Regions from separate parts of the Comamonas testosteroni genome, predicted to be linked through region 3. Evidence: predicted binding sites of a transcription regulator. Region 3 holds the regulator's gene; each other region holds the start of a gene.
What was found. Region 3 encodes FNR, which switches genes on or off when oxygen is low (the NO sensors DNR and NnrR bind a similar motif). Its sites were predicted from a motif close to TTGATNNNNATCAA; they were not measured.
Positions count from the first base shown of each region.

Region 1: F0P97_RS12055 (universal stress protein) is a predicted target of FNR. The motif match lies at 2,538-2,551, and genes of this name have one in related genera.
Region 2: F0P97_RS14575 (PAS domain-containing methyl-accepting chemotaxis protein) is a predicted target of FNR. The motif match lies at 1,708-1,721, and genes of this name have one in related genera.

Region 1 is NZ_CP043568.1:2,657,430-2,663,081, reverse strand. Features, by position in the region: gene F0P97_RS12065 (Bug family tripartite tricarboxylate transporter substrate binding protein) at 283-1,266, shown strand; gene F0P97_RS12060 (bacteriohemerythrin) at 1,406-1,921, shown strand; gene F0P97_RS12055 (universal stress protein) at 1,988-2,425, opposite strand; gene F0P97_RS12050 (hypothetical protein) at 2,582-3,055, opposite strand; gene F0P97_RS12045 (2OG-Fe dioxygenase family protein) at 3,245-4,024, opposite strand; gene pobA (4-hydroxybenzoate 3-monooxygenase) at 4,223-5,398, opposite strand; gene F0P97_RS12035 (IclR family transcriptional regulator domain-containing protein) at 5,579-5,652, shown strand, end outside.
Region 2 is NZ_CP043568.1:3,182,170-3,187,821, forward strand. Features, by position in the region: gene F0P97_RS14575 (PAS domain-containing methyl-accepting chemotaxis protein) at 1-1,479, opposite strand, end outside; gene F0P97_RS14580 (MHYT domain-containing protein) at 1,767-2,540, shown strand; gene F0P97_RS14585 (BLUF domain-containing protein) at 2,766-3,164, shown strand; gene F0P97_RS14590 (DUF2750 domain-containing protein) at 3,275-3,595, opposite strand; gene F0P97_RS14595 (Imm10 family immunity protein) at 4,042-4,464, opposite strand; gene F0P97_RS14600 (LysR family transcriptional regulator) at 5,296-5,652, opposite strand, start outside.
Region 3 is NZ_CP043568.1:2,292,295-2,297,946, reverse strand. Features, by position in the region: gene hemN (oxygen-independent coproporphyrinogen III oxidase) at 1-1,082, opposite strand, end outside; gene fnr (fumarate/nitrate reduction transcriptional regulator Fnr) at 1,351-2,073, shown strand; gene F0P97_RS10480 (hypothetical protein) at 2,212-2,475, opposite strand; gene F0P97_RS10475 (FixH family protein) at 2,852-3,157, opposite strand; gene ccoG (cytochrome c oxidase accessory protein CcoG) at 3,284-4,726, opposite strand; gene ccoP (cytochrome-c oxidase, cbb3-type subunit III) at 4,809-5,652, opposite strand, start outside.

The DNA.
Region 1 (5,652 bases), 370 kb from region 3:
CACATCGGCAGCGACACCCGATCGGTACGCTGCCCCCGTGCTAGCAACGGCAGCAACCCTGTCGTGCAGCGCGTGCGGATGGCGATCATGTCCGTACGGCATGGCTCGCGCTCCCCGGTAAAGACAAATACCCATTGATGGCGGAACCACCGTCCCCGATCATCGAAAAGCCCACCTTCCGTGACTCTGGCTTCCGAGCTCAAGGCTCAGGTACCAGCCGCGACTGCGCCGCCCTTGTTTGCGGGCCAGCGCTCCCCCGTTCGTCTCTGGAGCTTCTTTTTCATGATTCGCCAAATTCTCATCAGCACAGCCGTGATCGCAAGCACGGGCCTGAGCTTTTCAGCCGCTGCACAAGACCCCGCTGCCGACTACCCCAACAAGCCCGTGCGCATGATCGTGCCTTTCCCGCCTGGCGGCGGCACCGACATCCTCTCGCGCGTGATTGCCAACAAGCTCACCGAAGTCAGCAAGTGGACCGTGGTCCCCGACAACCGCGCTGGCGCAGGCGGCACCATCGGCATCACCGAAGCGGTCAAGGCGGCCCCCACGGGCTATGACATGGTCATGGGCCAGAAGGACAATGTGGTCCTTGGCCCCTATCTCTACAAGAACCTGCCCTGGAACCCCAGCAAGGATCTGACCCCTGTGGCTCACGTGGCCTACACACCCATCGTGATTGCCACGGCCGCCAACTCGCCGTACAAGACGCTGGCCGACGTGGTGGCTGCAGCCAAGAAGAACCCGTCCAAGATCACCTACGGCTCGCCCGGCAACGGCACCAGCATCCACCTGGCCGGCGTGATGCTGGAAAAGGCTTCGGACATTCATCTGACCCACGTGCCCTACAAAGGCTCCAACCCCGCGATGATGGATGCACTGGCCGGCAATGTGGATCTGCTGGTGTCCTCCGTACCCTCGGCCATAGCCCAGATCAAGGCCGGCAAGCTGCGCGCCATCGCCGTAACCTCCGCAAAGCGCTCGTCCTCGCTGCCGGACACCCCAACACTGGCCGAGTCCGGCCTCAAGGGCTTTGATGTGAGCACCTGGTACGGCCTGTTCATGCCCAAGGGCACACCCACAGCCATCGTGACCAAGGTCAATGTCGAAGTCAACAAGCTGCTGGCCGTGCCCGAGGTGCGCGAGGCCATTCTGACCCAGGGCGCCGAGCCCCAAGCCATGAGCGCAGCCAGCTTCGACAAGATGTTCCAGGCCGACTTCAGGCAGTCCAAGCAGGTCGTCGAGTCCTCGGGCGCCAAGATCGAGTGACGCCAAAGGGCGCCGGAGCGCGGATTCCAGCACGCGCTCCTACAACGCCCGGCTGCGGATCGGACTGATCTGCATCAAAGCGGCATATGACAAGCTCGTGAATACTTCTTCGGAAATCCTCAAATTTCTGGAGAACACAATGGCATTGCTGGTCTGGGTCCCCGAGCTGGACACCGGGATTGCGGAGATCGACCGGCAGCACCGCCGCATCGTCGACTACATCAACCGGCTCTACGAGCTGCGAAGTTCGCCCGACCGAGAGGGCCTGGGGGATGTCATCGGCGAGATGATCGACTACACCGTCTCGCATTTCGTCTTCGAGGAAAGCCTGATCGAAAGCGCTGGCTACATGTTCGCCGGGCCGCACAAAAAAGTGCACGAGCTGTTCACGCGCCGCGTGATCGAGATGCAGACCCGCTTTGATGCGGGCGAGGATGTGGCTGCCGAATTGCACGGCATGCTCTCGCGCTGGCTGTTCAACCACATCCGCAACGAAGACCATGGCTATGTGGATTCGGCCAAGGTCTATATACGCATGATGTCCAAAGAAAGCGGACACGCGGCAGAAAAAGAACGGCTCAAAACGGAAGTGCTGCAGGAGCTGGAATTGCAGCGCAAGAAAAAGGGCTGGCTGGCCCGGCTGCTCAATCGCTGAGCACTCTGATTCACCAGCAAAACGGCTCCTTGGGGAGCCGTTGCTTCGTGGGCAGCCGCCTTGCGCTTACTCGCGCACAACAAGAACCGGGATTTTGACTGCGCCCAGCACGCGTTGCGTGACGCTGCCCAGCATCAGCTTCTCAAGGCCGCGACGCCCCTGCGAGCCCATGACGACAAGGTCTGCGCCCACGCTTTCCATGGTGCGCACAATGCCTTCATGCACTGCATGACCCTCACCCACCAGGGTCTTCACGGGCACGCCTGCCTCATCCATGATGGCCTTGACCGCATCCAGGGCGGTGTTGGCCTCGGCGGTGGCCGCACTCAGATACTGTGACTGGCCATAGGCAAAGTCGGCGCCCACGCCGGTAAAAGGATAGGGATCGACCACATACACCGCCGTCACGGCGCAGCCGAAGACCTTGGAGAGCTCGGCGGCCTTGCGTGCCGCCAGCATGGATGGCTTGGAGCCGTCGACCGGAACCAGAATGTGATTGAACATGGACATATGTTTCCCCTTTCAGGTTGCAGGCGACAAGGACCTCAAGCCAGAGGCCCGGGGCAGATGCCGCTCTTGAGATAGCGAGAGTCTGCCTTCATCATGCCTCAGCGTGTTGACATGAATCAACCCTGAAGTTCACACCGACCGAGGTCTGGCTCAGATGCAGACATGGGCCGCCTGGTATTCGTAGCATTTGTCCAGCAGTCTGTCGGACTTGTCGGTAATCGTGATGCGAGAGCCGTCCGGGCGCAACAGGGAGACATTCTTGAAGGCTGGCTCATGGGGTTTGCTTGGCGCATCGCGGCGCACGGTCCATTCCTCCTGGACGATGCCGTCCGGCATGTCCAGCATCACGACGATCTGCTCGGTATCGTCCGACAGTCGAATGCACTTGGCATCATTGAACTCGACCACAGTCCCGGCCGGCGCGGCCAGGCCATATGGACATTCCTCCACGCCGTGAATCGGCACCGAGGCATCGCCAAGGGTAATCTCGAGACCATTGCGAAAGTAGATCGTGGGCTCCTTGATGTAGGCCGCCTGCGCAGGGCGGTCTTGCGAAGGCTTGCAGGCCGCTACTGTGACAAGAGCTGTCAGTACTGAAATGCCAAGGACGTAAAAGCGATTCATATAGAAAACCACGCCCCGCAGGGCGTGGTGTCGGCCAGTTGATCTGGCTTGCTGGATGCAGGGAAGACTTGAAGAGGCGAAAGCTTCGTCGCGACGAGCCTGCATCATGCAGTGTTGAGGCCGTCACTTTGACGTATTGAGAATGTTACAGTTTTGCTCAAATTTTTCGAACAAAGCCGTCCGTCTCAATCAAGCGGCCTGGCCCTGCTGCTCCTGGAGCTCGGCGCCCTGGAAGCTGCCACGACGATAGGTCAGCACCAGCGTATCGCGCACGCCGCCGTGCTCGACGGGTTGAATCGGCGTGGTTTCATGAATCATCCGTGCATCGTCGAGCAGCATCACGGACCATGGCTCGGTCAACGTGAAACGCTGGCCGTTGGGACCGGTCGCCTCGAACACGCGAGTCTCGCCTCCTTTGACGCCCTTGCGCCCCACCAGCAGCACGGCGACCAGATCGACGCCATCGCGGTGCGCGCCTTCGGGCGTGGGCCGGCCAATGCCGTCCGTGGTGTCGATGCGGAACTGGTGCGCCTCGACAAACCAGCGCTCATGCAGCTCGTCGGTGCAGAACACCTGATCGGCCAGCTGTCCCAGAGCGTTGATCATCGCCAGCCAGGCCATGCTGGTGGTGGTGCTGTCGAGCATGGGCTCGAACATGCGCTGCATGCCCCCATGCAGAGCGTTGTACTCCACGGGCTGCCAGTGAGCGCGGTGGGGCACCTGCTGCACCTGATCGCCTTCGCTGACAAAACAGGAATGGCGGCGGCGGCGATAGCGGCCGCCATCCTTGAGGAAAGCATCGGGCGGCAAACCCTGCCAGTCCGCATCCATGGCATGCAGATCGCTCACGCTCAGGCCCATCCACTGGGCAAAGTCCTCGGGCTGCAGCACGGCATAGCCACGCGTGCGCAAGGACTGGGCTGCCTCGGCAGCGGCAATATAGGGAGGGGAAAACATGATGTGCGCCATAAGGTCGGCAAGCTTACTCCTCGCAGGCCCTGCCGGCTTGTGGCTCGGCATCAAAATTTACGCAAGGCAGCATCAACCAAATTGCATGGATGAAAAAAATGCCTGCATCGCATATAGCGATGCAGGCAGACAGCCTGGCGCCAAGATCAGAGGCCAGGCATTCATCACGGCAGTGACGAGAGCAATCAGTTCTCCGGCTTACACCAGGGGCAGGCCCACATAGTTCTCCGCCAGCGAGGTCGAGCCGGCCTCGGAGTTGACGATGTAGTCCAGCTCCGCTTCCTGCACCTTGGTGTTGAACTCGCCCTCGCCAGGGAAGTTGTGCAGCATGGAGGTCATCCACCAGGAGAAGCGCTCGGCCTTCCAGACGCGGCGCAGGCACTGCTCGGAGTAGCGGTCGATACCGGCCTCGGACTGCTCCTTGTAGTACTCGACAAAGGCTTGCGACAGATAGCCCACGTCGGAAGCCGCCAGGTTCAGGCCCTTGGCGCCTGTAGGAGGCACGATGTGGGCGGCGTCTCCGGCCAGGAACATGCGGCCGAAGCGCATGGGCTCGGTCACAAAGCTGCGCAGGGGCGCAATGCTTTTTTCCAGCGAAGGACCAGTCACCAGATTGGCGCGGGCTTCGGGGTCCAGGCGCTTCTTGAGCTCTTCCCAGAACGCCTCGTCGCTCCAGTCCTCCACCTTGTCGGTCAGCGGCACCTGCAGATAGTAGCGGCTGCGCGTGGCGCTGCGCTGACTGCAAAGGGCAAAGCCGCGCTCGGTGTTGGCGTAGATCAGCTCATGCGACACGGGCGGCGTATCGGAGAGCAGGCCCAGCCAGCCGAAGGGATAGACCTTCTCGAAGGTCTTGATCTTGTCCTGAGGAGCGCTGGCACGGCAGATGCCGTGAAAGCCGTCGCAGCCGGCGATGAAGTCGCACTCTATCTCGTGCAACTGGCCGTCTTTTTCGTAACGCACCTTGGGCTTGTCGCTCTCGAAGTCCACGGGCTGCACATTGCTGGCCTCGTAGACCGTGGTCAGCCCCTCCTGGGCGCGCACTTCCATCAGATCGCGGGTGACTTCGGTCTGGCCGTAGACCATCACGCGCTTGCCGCCGGTCAGGTCATGCAGATTGATGCGGTGACGCTTGCCCTTGAACAGCAGCTCGATGCCGTCATGAGGCAGTCCTTCCTCATTCATGCGCTTGTCGGCACCCGCCTGCTTGAGCAGATCCACAGCCACCTGCTCCAGCACGCCGGCGCGGATGCGGCCCAGCACATAGTCGGCGCTGCGCTGCTCGATGATGATGTTGTCGATGCCCGCCTTGTAGAGCAGCTGCCCCAGCAGCAGACCCGAGGGACCGGCACCAATGATGGCGACTTGTGTACGCATGATTGTGACTCCTTGTTATGGCTCAAAAACCTGTCAATCGGCGAGCGTGACGACGCCGGTTGCGCTACGGAGCAAGACTAAGTTTTGTGCTGCATCAAAACAAAGGCGAGCAGCGTTGTTTGCGCGATAATCGCACAATGAGAACGATGATCGCGCAAAACAAGAACGACGGCCCCCTCCATGAATGACCCCGCTTCCCCCTCCATCGCCCCGGCAGACTTCATTGCCGGCCTGGCCAAGGGCCTGGCCGTACT
Region 2 (5,652 bases), 890 kb from region 3:
CGTCCCCTGGGTCACCAGCTGCGCGTTCTGCTGCGTCAGATAGTCCATGTCCGCCACCGACTTCCCGACCTGGCTGATCTCCTCGCTTTGTTCGCGCGTGGCCTTGCTGATCTCGGCAATGAAGTCCGCCACGCTGCGCGCCTGAGAGACGATATCCCCGATATTGCTCCCCGCATCGCTGACCACCAGAGAGCCCGCCTCGACGGTGGCCGTGCTGGCCTGAATCAGCGCCTTGATCTCCTTGGCGGCATCGGCGCTGCGCTGCGCCAGGGCCCGCACCTCACCGGCAACCACGGCAAACCCCCTGCCATGCTCGCCTGCGCGGGCGGCCTCCACGGCCGCATTCAGCGCCAGCAAGTTGGTTTGAAAGGCAATGCTGTCAATCACGCCGACGATGTCGGCAATGCGGCGGGAGTTGGCCGTAATCGACTCCATGGTGGAGACGATCTGATCCATGGACTGGCCCCCGCGCAAGGCCGCCGCGCTGGCTTCGCTGGCCAGCACACCGGCTTTTTGGGCTGTATCGGCGCTGGACTGAACCCGGGCCGTGATCTGCTCCATGGAGGCCGAGGTCTGGGCCACATTCACCGCCAACTGCTCCGTCTGCCCGTGCAGATAGCTGTTGCCCTGCTCGATCTCGTTACAGGCCTGCTGAACATTGAGCGCCTGCTGATTCACATCGTCCACCAGCCAGCGGAACATGAGACCGATCTGGTTGACCGTGCGCAGCGTGGTGCCGATTTCATCCGTGCGCTGCAGGTATTGCGTCTGCCGGTTGTTGCCGGTGGCCACGTTCAGCGACTGACGCTTGAGCAGCTCCAGCGGCGTGGCGAACTGGCTCTCGAGCAATAGCGTCATCACCATCAGGGCCACCGTCATGAAGGCCGCCATCGACAGGAACTGCATCTGGCTTTGAGCCAGCAGCCAGGCCCCAAGCACCAGAGCGCCCCACAAGGCCAGCGAGTTCAGGCGAATGCGCCGGCGCACCCCCATGTGCCGCCAGATCGACAGCAGCTTCCCCAGCCCCTTCTGGGAGACTATGCCTTTGTGCAGCTCGGGAGCTGAACCGCCCTTGTCGTGCATGGACTCATACAGCTTTTGCGCCGCCTCGACCTCTTTGCGCTCGGGCTGGGTGCGCACCGACATATAGCCCTTGGCCTTGTCATTGCGGATGATGGGAATGGCATTGGCCCGAACCCAGTAGTGGTCCCCGTTCTTGCGCCGGTTCTTGACCAGTGCGCTCCAGGGCTCGCCGCTTTTGAGCGTGGCCCACATGTCGGCAAAAGCGGCCGGGGGCATGTCCGGGTGGCGCACCAGATTGTGCGTCTGCCCGAGGATCTCTTGCGGCTCGAAGCCGCTGACCTCCATGAACGCCTGATTGGCATATTTGATGTAGCTCTCCGTGTCCGTGGTGGACATCAGAGTTGCATGCTCATCAAAGCTGTACTCCCGCTGTGTCACTGGTGCGTTCACTCTCATATGTGCCTTCTGTGGTCAATGGCCTGACAAAACGAGATACCGCCCAGATTGAGTGAAGCCGGCACGCCTTGGGCACCCGTGCGATCGCTCCTTGAGCGCTTGCTTGTATCAAGTGCTTACATATTCCTTGACTGGTCTCAATTTTTGAATAGAGATCAGATCTGATGTATCTACCTAGCATCTAATCAGATCTGATTCATCAAATCACCTTGATGGCTCTGAATTAATTTGATACAAGTCAATTTACAAATTCTGGATTCTTCTTGTTCGGCAACCAGGAGAGGCTCATGGATGCAATGGTCAGCACCAGCTACAGCATGGAATTGGTTGTACTGTCGTACGCGATTTCAATGATTGGCGCCTTCATTGCGCTGATCTCCGCCAGGCGACTTGAGCCGGAGATTGATGACCGTCAGAGCTATCTGATGAGCCTTGGCAGCACAGGGATTGCCCTGGGCGGCATTGGCGTATGGTCGATGCATTTCATTGCCATGCTTGCGCTGCGCATGGACCTTGGGACCGGCTACTCGGTATGGGAGACAGGCGTGTCGCTCATTGCCGCGGTGGCAATCTCGGCTCTGGCTTTTCATATCGTGGCTCGCAACCCGCGCAGCATTGGTCGTTTGTTGCTGGCCGGATCCATGCTCGGGCTGGGCGCCGTTGTCATGCACTACCTAGGCATGTATGGCATGCGTTTTGGAGGCCACCTGGAGTGGGACTATGAGCGAATCGCCATGTCGGTGCTTATTGCTCTGGTGGCTGCAACTGCGGCGCTGTGGCTGGCATTTCATACCGCACAGACAAGCATGCGCCTGCTTGCAGCAGCGATCATGGCCCTTGCCGTTTGTGCCATGCACTACACGGGCATGAGTGCGGCCGAGTTCATTTGCACCACGGAAAATCGCCTTGCAATTCCTTCGGGAAGGTATGTGCTCAGCGCGCTTGGACTGCCGATGGTGGTGGCTGTACTGGCCCTGGGCATGTCGATGGTTCTGCTGATGGACCTGGCGCTGGTATCTTTCCAAAAGAGCAGCACAAGAGCAGGCATCCCTCGCAAATGAATTGCGGCAGCAGACTCGTGCCCCTTTTTATGGAGCTTACTTCGCATTGCGCCACCATCAATCTCGACCTGTCTCGTTGGCGCATGTCGCTCGGTGACGAGCAAGCGGACCATTGATCACCACTCCAACTCTGTCTGCAAGGAATAGGTTTTCGGTACCTGGCTTGAGACGATCTCGATACCGGCACCAACCGCATCTATGCAGCGCTGAAAGCAAGAGGATACCTTGAAACACCTGCTCGGATGTTTTCTTTATCACAGTGAAATCGCCAGTGACGCCAGCACGAGCTGTGTCGCAGATATCACCAGAGTCTCACGTCGCTTCAATGAGGCTCATGGGATCACAGGAATCCTGATTTTTGACGGTCAGCGCTTCGTCCAATACATGGAGGGTCCTCAGCAGCAGGTGGTTGCACTGGCCCAAAAGATATCCCTGGACAATCGCCATACCAATTTCACTCCGCAGCACGAGGCAAGAGGTATAACAAGCCGCCTTTTCTCCGGTTGGACCATGGCTTACCTCTCGGTGGAAGATGCCGAGCCGTTGGCCCAAATGTGGGTTGTCGACGGAGATGCCGCAATGAGCTGCCTGCAGCAACTATTGCCAATGCTGGATGCTGCATAGCAGCTCCATTCAATCTCCTTGCTGCTGAAGCACTCTGATTTGCGCCGGTTCGAAGAGCGTGCCGAAACTGCCGCCTACAGGCCGGAAGCGGAATTTCAAACTGCTTTCATTCACTCCAGGCAAGACAGTTCTTCTTCGATACCCCTTTGCAGCTGACGCGGCGAAACGACTACCCCCTGCATTGTTGGCGTAGGGAATACGGCCGCAAGCATGCCGTCCTTTTCCATACCGGGAAGCCAACGACTCAGGAAATGGTGAACATCGATGCTTGCAGGGGAATTGCCAGCCCATTCGCCAACTGCACAAGCAATCGCGTAATCGGGATGTGGCCAAAAGGGGGCCACAGGATTTCCGTTGCGGTCCGAGGCTGTCACCCATCCACCCTCATTTCTCAGTCCCCACACCAATTGCCAGTCCGATACTCGGCCGATGAAATGTCGATAACGCTGATGACTGGCAAGTGCCGAAACCGCTTAGAGCTGCTGTCGATTCAGTGGATAAGACTTTTCCATGTGAGAACTGGAGCTGTATGAATGAGGCATTCTGTCACCAGGTTGGAGCCGAAGGGCCGGTCGCTCCAGCAATGATGAATTGGCGATAGCGCCGATGCACATGCCCGCTGTGGATCGAACAGTGGCAGCCGCAACCATGAACAGCCGGAAGCGGGCTGCCAGCAGATTTTCTTCTTGACCGCGTTGAGTCCTGATCCGCCTCCCCGTCTCAGCTACCCACCACAACCGCCCTGCTCGGCCACACGCTCATGCTGGCCAAAAGCCAGCCGGACCGGTATGGGCACCATGACCATCAAGGCTGCGCCGCATCAGCCCTGCCCTTGATGACGTATCCAGAGCGAAGGGCCCGGACTCGTTCGCCACGCCTATGCAGCCCCGATAGACTGGCCATCCGTTATCTCGAAGCAGCTCTCCCCGGCAAAGATATTCGTCAAGGCGGCTTTCAGTTCCTCGTACTCGCCGGCCGAAAGATCAAAGGCGATGGACATTTGCTTCAGTTCATCGATGTCCTTCGCAGCCTCGCGCTTGAACGTGACCTCCGCACCGGTACGCTTCAGCACAAACCGCTCAATGCCGCCATAGCGAGGTCTCTGCTGCCCGCACCACTCGACATGATAGGTATCCATGCACAGCTCTTCATCCTGCTCGTCTTCATCCTCTTCGAAGGAGCGTTGGAGCATCAGGTAATGCTTGGTGTCGTGCTTCTTGTCGGCGAAGCCGACAAGGTGGCAGAAGTCCTCCGGGTCTTTTGTGGCGATGCAGGCTGCGTGAAAGGAGAGAGTGTTCATTTGGGTGTTCTTGAGGGTTCAGGGCTGCAACAGGCTTGGAGCTGGAATCCTATGCCGGGAAGGCCCTGATCACGAGCGCCGTAGATCGGCCGGCAGCAGTCTCCCGGCGTTTGCAGAATATGTGCTACAACGGCTTCATTGCTGCTTGACCTATTCGGTGGATGAGCCTCGACGCACCGACTCGACTACCGGCGGCTCCAAGATAGATGTTGGTTACTGGCGGAGCAGCCGTGATGTTCTGTGGACAGATTATCTGGGGCCTTCTTGCGACCTGGTCCATCGGGCCGGAGCCACCAGGCTCAAACCCGATGGCCCAATACCCTGCAGGTATTCAGTTCATGGTCGGGGTAGTGATGATGCCATTCATCGAGACGCTTGCAGGGCAAGGCAATCACTGCCAATTCAGGTCATCCGTCGTCTGCTGACATCCTCATGGTGGATTGCCGGACTGGTCTCCGTGATCGTATTCACTGCGATGCATGGCTGCACAGGCCGTTTTGCTGTCACCATCTCGCTCGGAGCCATAGTGCTTTCTGCCGTTTTCGCCATAGAGGCGAAAAGGAATGGGAGACCTGTCCTTTGCACATACCTCACTCATGTGGCTGCAAACTTCAAGGTCTTCAGCCTTCAGTTCCTCTGACGTAGGTCAGCTCAGGGCCATGTGCCGCAGCTGCTTTCGGCCGGAAACGGCTGCCCACGCAGAAGACCTGGCAGCAGAAGAGCCAGCGGGCATCAATCGATGGCCCCGATGCAACAGGCAGTGAGTTACTGCCTCGCCGATGACAGACATCGGTACCGGCGCAGAAAGAATAGATTAGATACAAACCATCTTCACAACTCCGGTTGCTGCATCCAGGCTGCACAATGCGCCTGAATACTCTGGCAGACCATCGACAGGGAACGGCTCAATGGCTTGTCCTTGCGCAACACCATTGCCAGTGTTCGCTGCAATCCTGGTGTGAGCGGGCGTGAGACCAGATCATCGCGCGCGCCTCGCCCCAGCATGGCCATGCGTGGAATCACAGCATAACCCAGGCCTATGGCGGCCATCTCCTTGAGCGCCTCGACGCTGTCGAGCTCCATCTGAGGGTGCGGCAGTTCACCGGCACGGCGCAGCCAGGCATCGACCACCCCGCGCGTGCTGGCTGATTTCTGCAAGGCAAGCAGAGGCAGGGATCTCAGCTCGGG
Region 3 (5,652 bases):
TGCACGGGCAGCATGCCGCCATCAATGGCGTCGTAATACTCTTCCAGGGTCTTGACGTTCTGGCTGTAGGTGGCGCCCACCTTGCCGATGGCCGATACGCCCAACGCAATCAGGTCGCAATCGGGCTGGGTGCTGTAGCCCTGGAAATTGCGATGCAGGCGCCCCTGGCGCTTGGCGACGGCCAGAGAGTCGTCGGGCAGCGCAAAGTGATCCATGCCCACATAGACATAGCCGCCATTCATGAAGGCATCAATTGCGCCGGAGAGCATGTTCAGCTTGTCCTGTCCCATGGGCAAGTCAGCGGATGCAATACGCCTTTGCGGCTTGAAGCGCTCAGGCAGATGCGCATAGGCATACAACGCAATGCGGTCGGGACGCAGCTCATTGACCTGGGCCAGCGTTCGCGCAAAAGACTCGGTTGTCTGCTTGGGCAGACCGTAGATCAGGTCCACATTGATGGAGACAAAGCCCAGACGGCGGGCCTCGGCCACCAACTCAAAGACTTGCTCGGCGGGCTGCTCCCGGTGCACCGCTTTCTGCACTGCGGGATCAAAATCCTGCACGCCAAAGCTCAGGCGATTGAAGCCCATGTCCTTGAGTGCCTTCAACCTCTCGTTGCTGACCGTGCGCGGATCGACCTCGATGGAATACTCGCCGGCTGGATCGAGCTTGAAATGCTCACGCATCAGAAGCATCAGCTGCCGCAGCTCGGCATCGCTGAAGAAGGTCGGCGTGCCGCCTCCCAGATGCAGCTGGCTTACCAACTGGCCTTTACCGCAATGCTCGGTATGCATGGCCAGTTCACGGCTCAGATAATCCAGATACTCGGCAGCCTTCTCATGATGCTTGGTCACGATCTTGTTGCAGGCGCAGTAATAGCAAAGCGACTCGCAAAACGGCACATGCACATAAACGGACAGGGGCAAGGCACGTGAGCCCGAATGCGTCTTGCGCTGTTTCAATGCCAGGATATAGTCATCTGCACCAAAAGCCTCAACAAAACGGTCGGCTGTTGGGAATGATGTGTAGCGTGGGCCGGGGATATCAAAGCGGCTCAGCAACTCAGGCGTGACTGCGGTCATAACTGGGAGTTAGGGTGCGCCCACACTCTGTATAGAGCAGATTTCAATGGAAATCAGATCCTGAAAATCATGCCCGAAATAGGCAAAAGCGCATGTTTTTGAACGAATACGGGCAATGTGCCCCAAGGCAATCACCCTGTCCTTGATGAAAATCAAGAGACATCAAGGCGAGTGCTGCGACAATTTGATCCATCTCATCTTCAACCACGAGGTCAACGACCGGCGCGACTCTCCACTCTGTGTCTGTCTGCGCCGTTGCTAAAAGCCCATGAATCTTCAGACCATCAAAGCATCCTGCTCCAACTGCAATCTGCGTGAACTGTGCATGCCCATGGGCCTGGACGATGAACAAATGGAGCGTATTGACGAGATTGTGGCCACGCGCCGCAAGGTCAAGCGCGGCGGGCTGCTATTTCGCAATGGAGAAGAGTTCACCTCGCTGTACGCCATTCGCACCGGCTTCTTCAAGACCAGCGTGGCCACTGAAGACGGACGCGACCAGGTCACAGGCTTTCAGATGGCCGGCGAGATCATTGGCCTGGACGGCATCGTCAACGACCACCACACCTGCGATGCCGTGGCCCTGGAAGATGCCGAAGTCTGCATCATGCCTTTCGACAAGCTCGAGCAGCTCTCGCGCGAAGTCACGGCGCTGCAAAATCATGTGCACAAGGTCATGAGCCGCGAAATCGTGCGCGAGCATGGCGTAATGCTGCTGCTGGGCAGCATGCGCGCCGAAGAGCGTCTGGCAGCCTTTGTGCTGAACCTGGTGCAGCGTCTGTCGGCACGCGGCTTTTCGAAGTCGGAGTTGGTGCTGCGCATGACGCGTGAAGAAATCGGCAGCTATCTGGGCCTCAAGCTGGAGACCGTGAGCCGCACCTTCTCCAAGTTCGCCGAGGAAGGCATCATCGAAGTCAGACAGCGCCATCTGCGCATTCTGGATACCGATGCGCTCAAGCGCATCGTCAACAGCCAGCAATGCCAGGGCTAAGTTCAGACAGCGGGCTTTTTTGATGGCAGCGAATGCCTGCCAGAAGCTTCCCGCCGCCGAGGCCGCCGGCACAGAGAGCGACCAAGCACCATCCGGGGCCGCCACCGGCCCCGAAACTGCGGCCCTGTGCGCAGCGCTTCACTCGACCAGGGGCTCCGAGACTATGCCCTGGTTCAGATCGCTGGCCGAACGCCCCAACATGACAGTCATCAGTCCGCTGGCCACGGCGACCGCCCAGAAGGCAAAAAAGGCCAGGGTGTAAATGGCATTGCGCGACCATTCCAGAGGCGAGCCCAGCCAGTGCATGTCCAGCGGGTCCACAAAGGCAAATACCACCATTTCCATGATTGCCGCGGCCAGAAAAGCCGGCCAGACAATCCACATCCAGCGTCGAGCATCCATCGCGATTCTCCTTGGCCTGTGGTTTTGAACCCATTTTGCACAATTGCCATGACCTTCCCTGCCATACCAAGGGCATGCACTCAGATAGGAAACCCTGAACCGCTATTATTTAAAGAGCTTCCAGTGCATTCTTTGTATTGACTTAAGGTCAATATCTATCTGAAATAAGCTTTGATAAAGCGCTATGCGCTCCTGATATTGAACCCGCCCGGCCATCCTTTGCCGGTTTTTGAGCACTGCAGACAACCGTCCGACTCTGCGGTCGACCAAGACATAGAGCTCCGCCACGACCGGCCGTGCTCCAGAAAAGTCTGCAACCATAGGCGTAAAAAAAGGCCGCGGAAGCGGCCTTGAGGATGATGCGTTGAAATCGCAGTCAGCGATCCAGCGGATGATCCTTGGCTGGCGTCGCGGCATGGTTGCGCCCCGTCACTGCCGGCGCCAGGCTTTTTTCACTTTCGCTCAGGCGCTGGTTGATTTCCATGCCATGGCGGTAGTAGTCAGGGTCAATCACGGGATCGGGCCTGCTCATTGCGATGTATGCGGTGACAAAGCCGGCAATCACCACGATCACCGGGCCGGCGATGATGAGCCAGACATGGGCAAACTTCCACCAGGGCTTGCCGTCCTCAGGGTGGATGATCTTGGCCGTTTGCGAGACCTTGGCTTGTGCTGCCAACATGATGAAACCTCTTTCCAAAATTCTGACCACCCAGGCACGCATGGCAGGGTGGCATCAATTGTTGCCGATTGGCGGTGCCCTTGTCCGGCCTCCGTGATGGCTCATGAAGACCGGCAAGACTTGGCATTAACGCGGCACCAGGAACACCGTCTTTTCGGAAATACGCCCTGCTCCGGCAGTCACTGCATCCACATTGAAGTGTACGGGGTGCGAGCCGGGAGTGGCTGAGCCATACGGAATCTGCAGCCGCACCGCAATGCCACGTGTCTCTGCAGGGCCAACGCTCACTTCCTGATCGGATGCGACCTCCAGATTCTCCAGGCCCTCGGCGCTGATACGGTAGCGCTGCTCGGACTCGGTGGCGTTCATGATCTGCAGACGGTAGACGTTCTCCAGCTTGCCGCCCGCCACGATGCGCGAAAGCGCGGCACGGTCGCGAATCACGTCGACCTTGAGCGGCTCGCGCAGCACCAGACTGGCGATCATGGCGGCGCTGAGGGCTACCAGCACGGCCGAGTAGATCAGCACGCGCGGACGGAAAATGCGGCGAATCACCTGCACCTGCTTCCAGGCCTTGGCCACGGCATTCTGAGTGGTCAACCGGATCAGGCCACGCGGATACTCCATCTTGTCCATCACGGAGTTGCAGGCATCGATGCACAGACCGCAGCCGATGCACTCATACTGCAGCCCCTTGCGGATGTCGATGCCCACAGGGCAGACCTGAACGCAAAGCTTGCAATCTATGCAGTCCCCCAGGCCTTGTGCCTTGTAGTCAACGTCTTTCTTGCGCGGGCCGCGCGCTTCACCACGCTGGGCGTCGTAGCTGACGATCATGGTGTCCTTGTCGAACATGGCGCTCTGGAAGCGTGCATAGGGGCACATGTACTTGCAGACCTGCTCGCGCATATAGCCGGCATTGCCGTAGGTTGCGAACCCGTAGAACGCCACCCAGAAAATCTGCCAGCCGCCCTGGAAGGCCATCAGCTCCACACCCAGTTCACGGATGGGCACGAAGTAGCCGACAAAGGTGAAGCCTGTCCAAAGAGACAGAACGATCCAGAGAAACTGCTTGAGCGACTTCTTCCAGATTTTCTCGAAGGTCCAACCATGCTTGTCGATACGCATGCGGGCACTGCGATCGCCTTCGACCTTGCTCTCGATCCACATGAAGATCTCGGTGTAGACCGTCTGCGGACAGGAGAAGCCACACCACAGACGCCCGGCCACGGCGGTAAACAGGAACAGCCCCAGCGCGCTGATGATCAGCAGCCCCGTCAGATAGATGAAGTCCTGCGGATACAGCACCAGTCCGAACAGATAGAAGCGCCGCGCCCCGAGGTCGAACAGCACCATCTGGCGCTCACCCCACTGCAGCCAGGGCAGACCGTAGAAGACGATCTGGGTCAGGAACACCATGATCCAGCGCCAGCGCGAGAAGACGCCGCTGATGGCGCGCGAGTACACCTTCTGTTCGGAGGCGAACATGGGCATATATTCCTGACCGCCGTCCACAGGCTCAGCCGTGATCGGAATGACTTTGCGAGGTTTCTCCGGATCGCAGGGCATCGCAGTTCCTTAATATTTTTGTAATTACTGAAAATTCAAATGCGAAAAAGGCGGTGCCTCGGCACCGCCTTCATCACCCGTCTTACTTCCGGGCGCTTGCGTTGGACAGCCCCCAGACATAGGAAGCCAGCACCGCGATCTGCGCCTCGGTCAGCTTGTCCTTCTGAGCAGGCATCTCGTTCATCTTGCCATGGTTGACCATGTCGACAATGACGGACTCGCCCCAGCCATGCAGCCAGATGTCATCGGTCAGGTTGGGTGCGCCAAGCGCCTGGTTACCCTTGCCGTCCATGCCGTGGCAAGCCGCGCAGGCCACGAACTTGGACTTGCCCTGCGAAGCCTTGACGGCATCGTGGGGGCTGCCCGACAGGCTCAGCACATAGTGCGCCACATTGCGCACATCTTCCGCCGAGCCCACGGCTGCCGCCATGGGAGGCATCACGCCGATGCGGCCGTTGGTGATGGTTTCCTTGATCTTGTCGGGCGTGCCGCCATGCAGCCAGTCACCGTCGCCCAGATTGGGGAAGCTCTTGCTGCCGCGCGCATCGGAGCCGTGGCATTGCGCGCAGTTGTTCATGAACAGACGCTCGCCGATGGCCATGGCCTGGGGGTCCTTGGCCATTTCTTCGGTGGGCATGCTGACGAACTTGGCGTACATGGGCTCCAGGTCGACACGGGCCTTCTCCATTTCCTTGTCATAGGCACCATACTGGGTCCAGTCCAGCTCGCCCTTGAAGGAACCCAGACCTGGATAGGCCACCAGATAGGCCAGGCTGAAGACCACGGTGATCACGAACAGCCCCATCCACCACTTGGGCATGGGGTTGTTGAGCTCGCGCAGGTCTTCGTCCCAGACGTGACCGGTGGTGTTGTCCGTGGAAGGAACGACCTTGCGGCGCGCCACCAGCACCAGCAGCAAGAAGCAG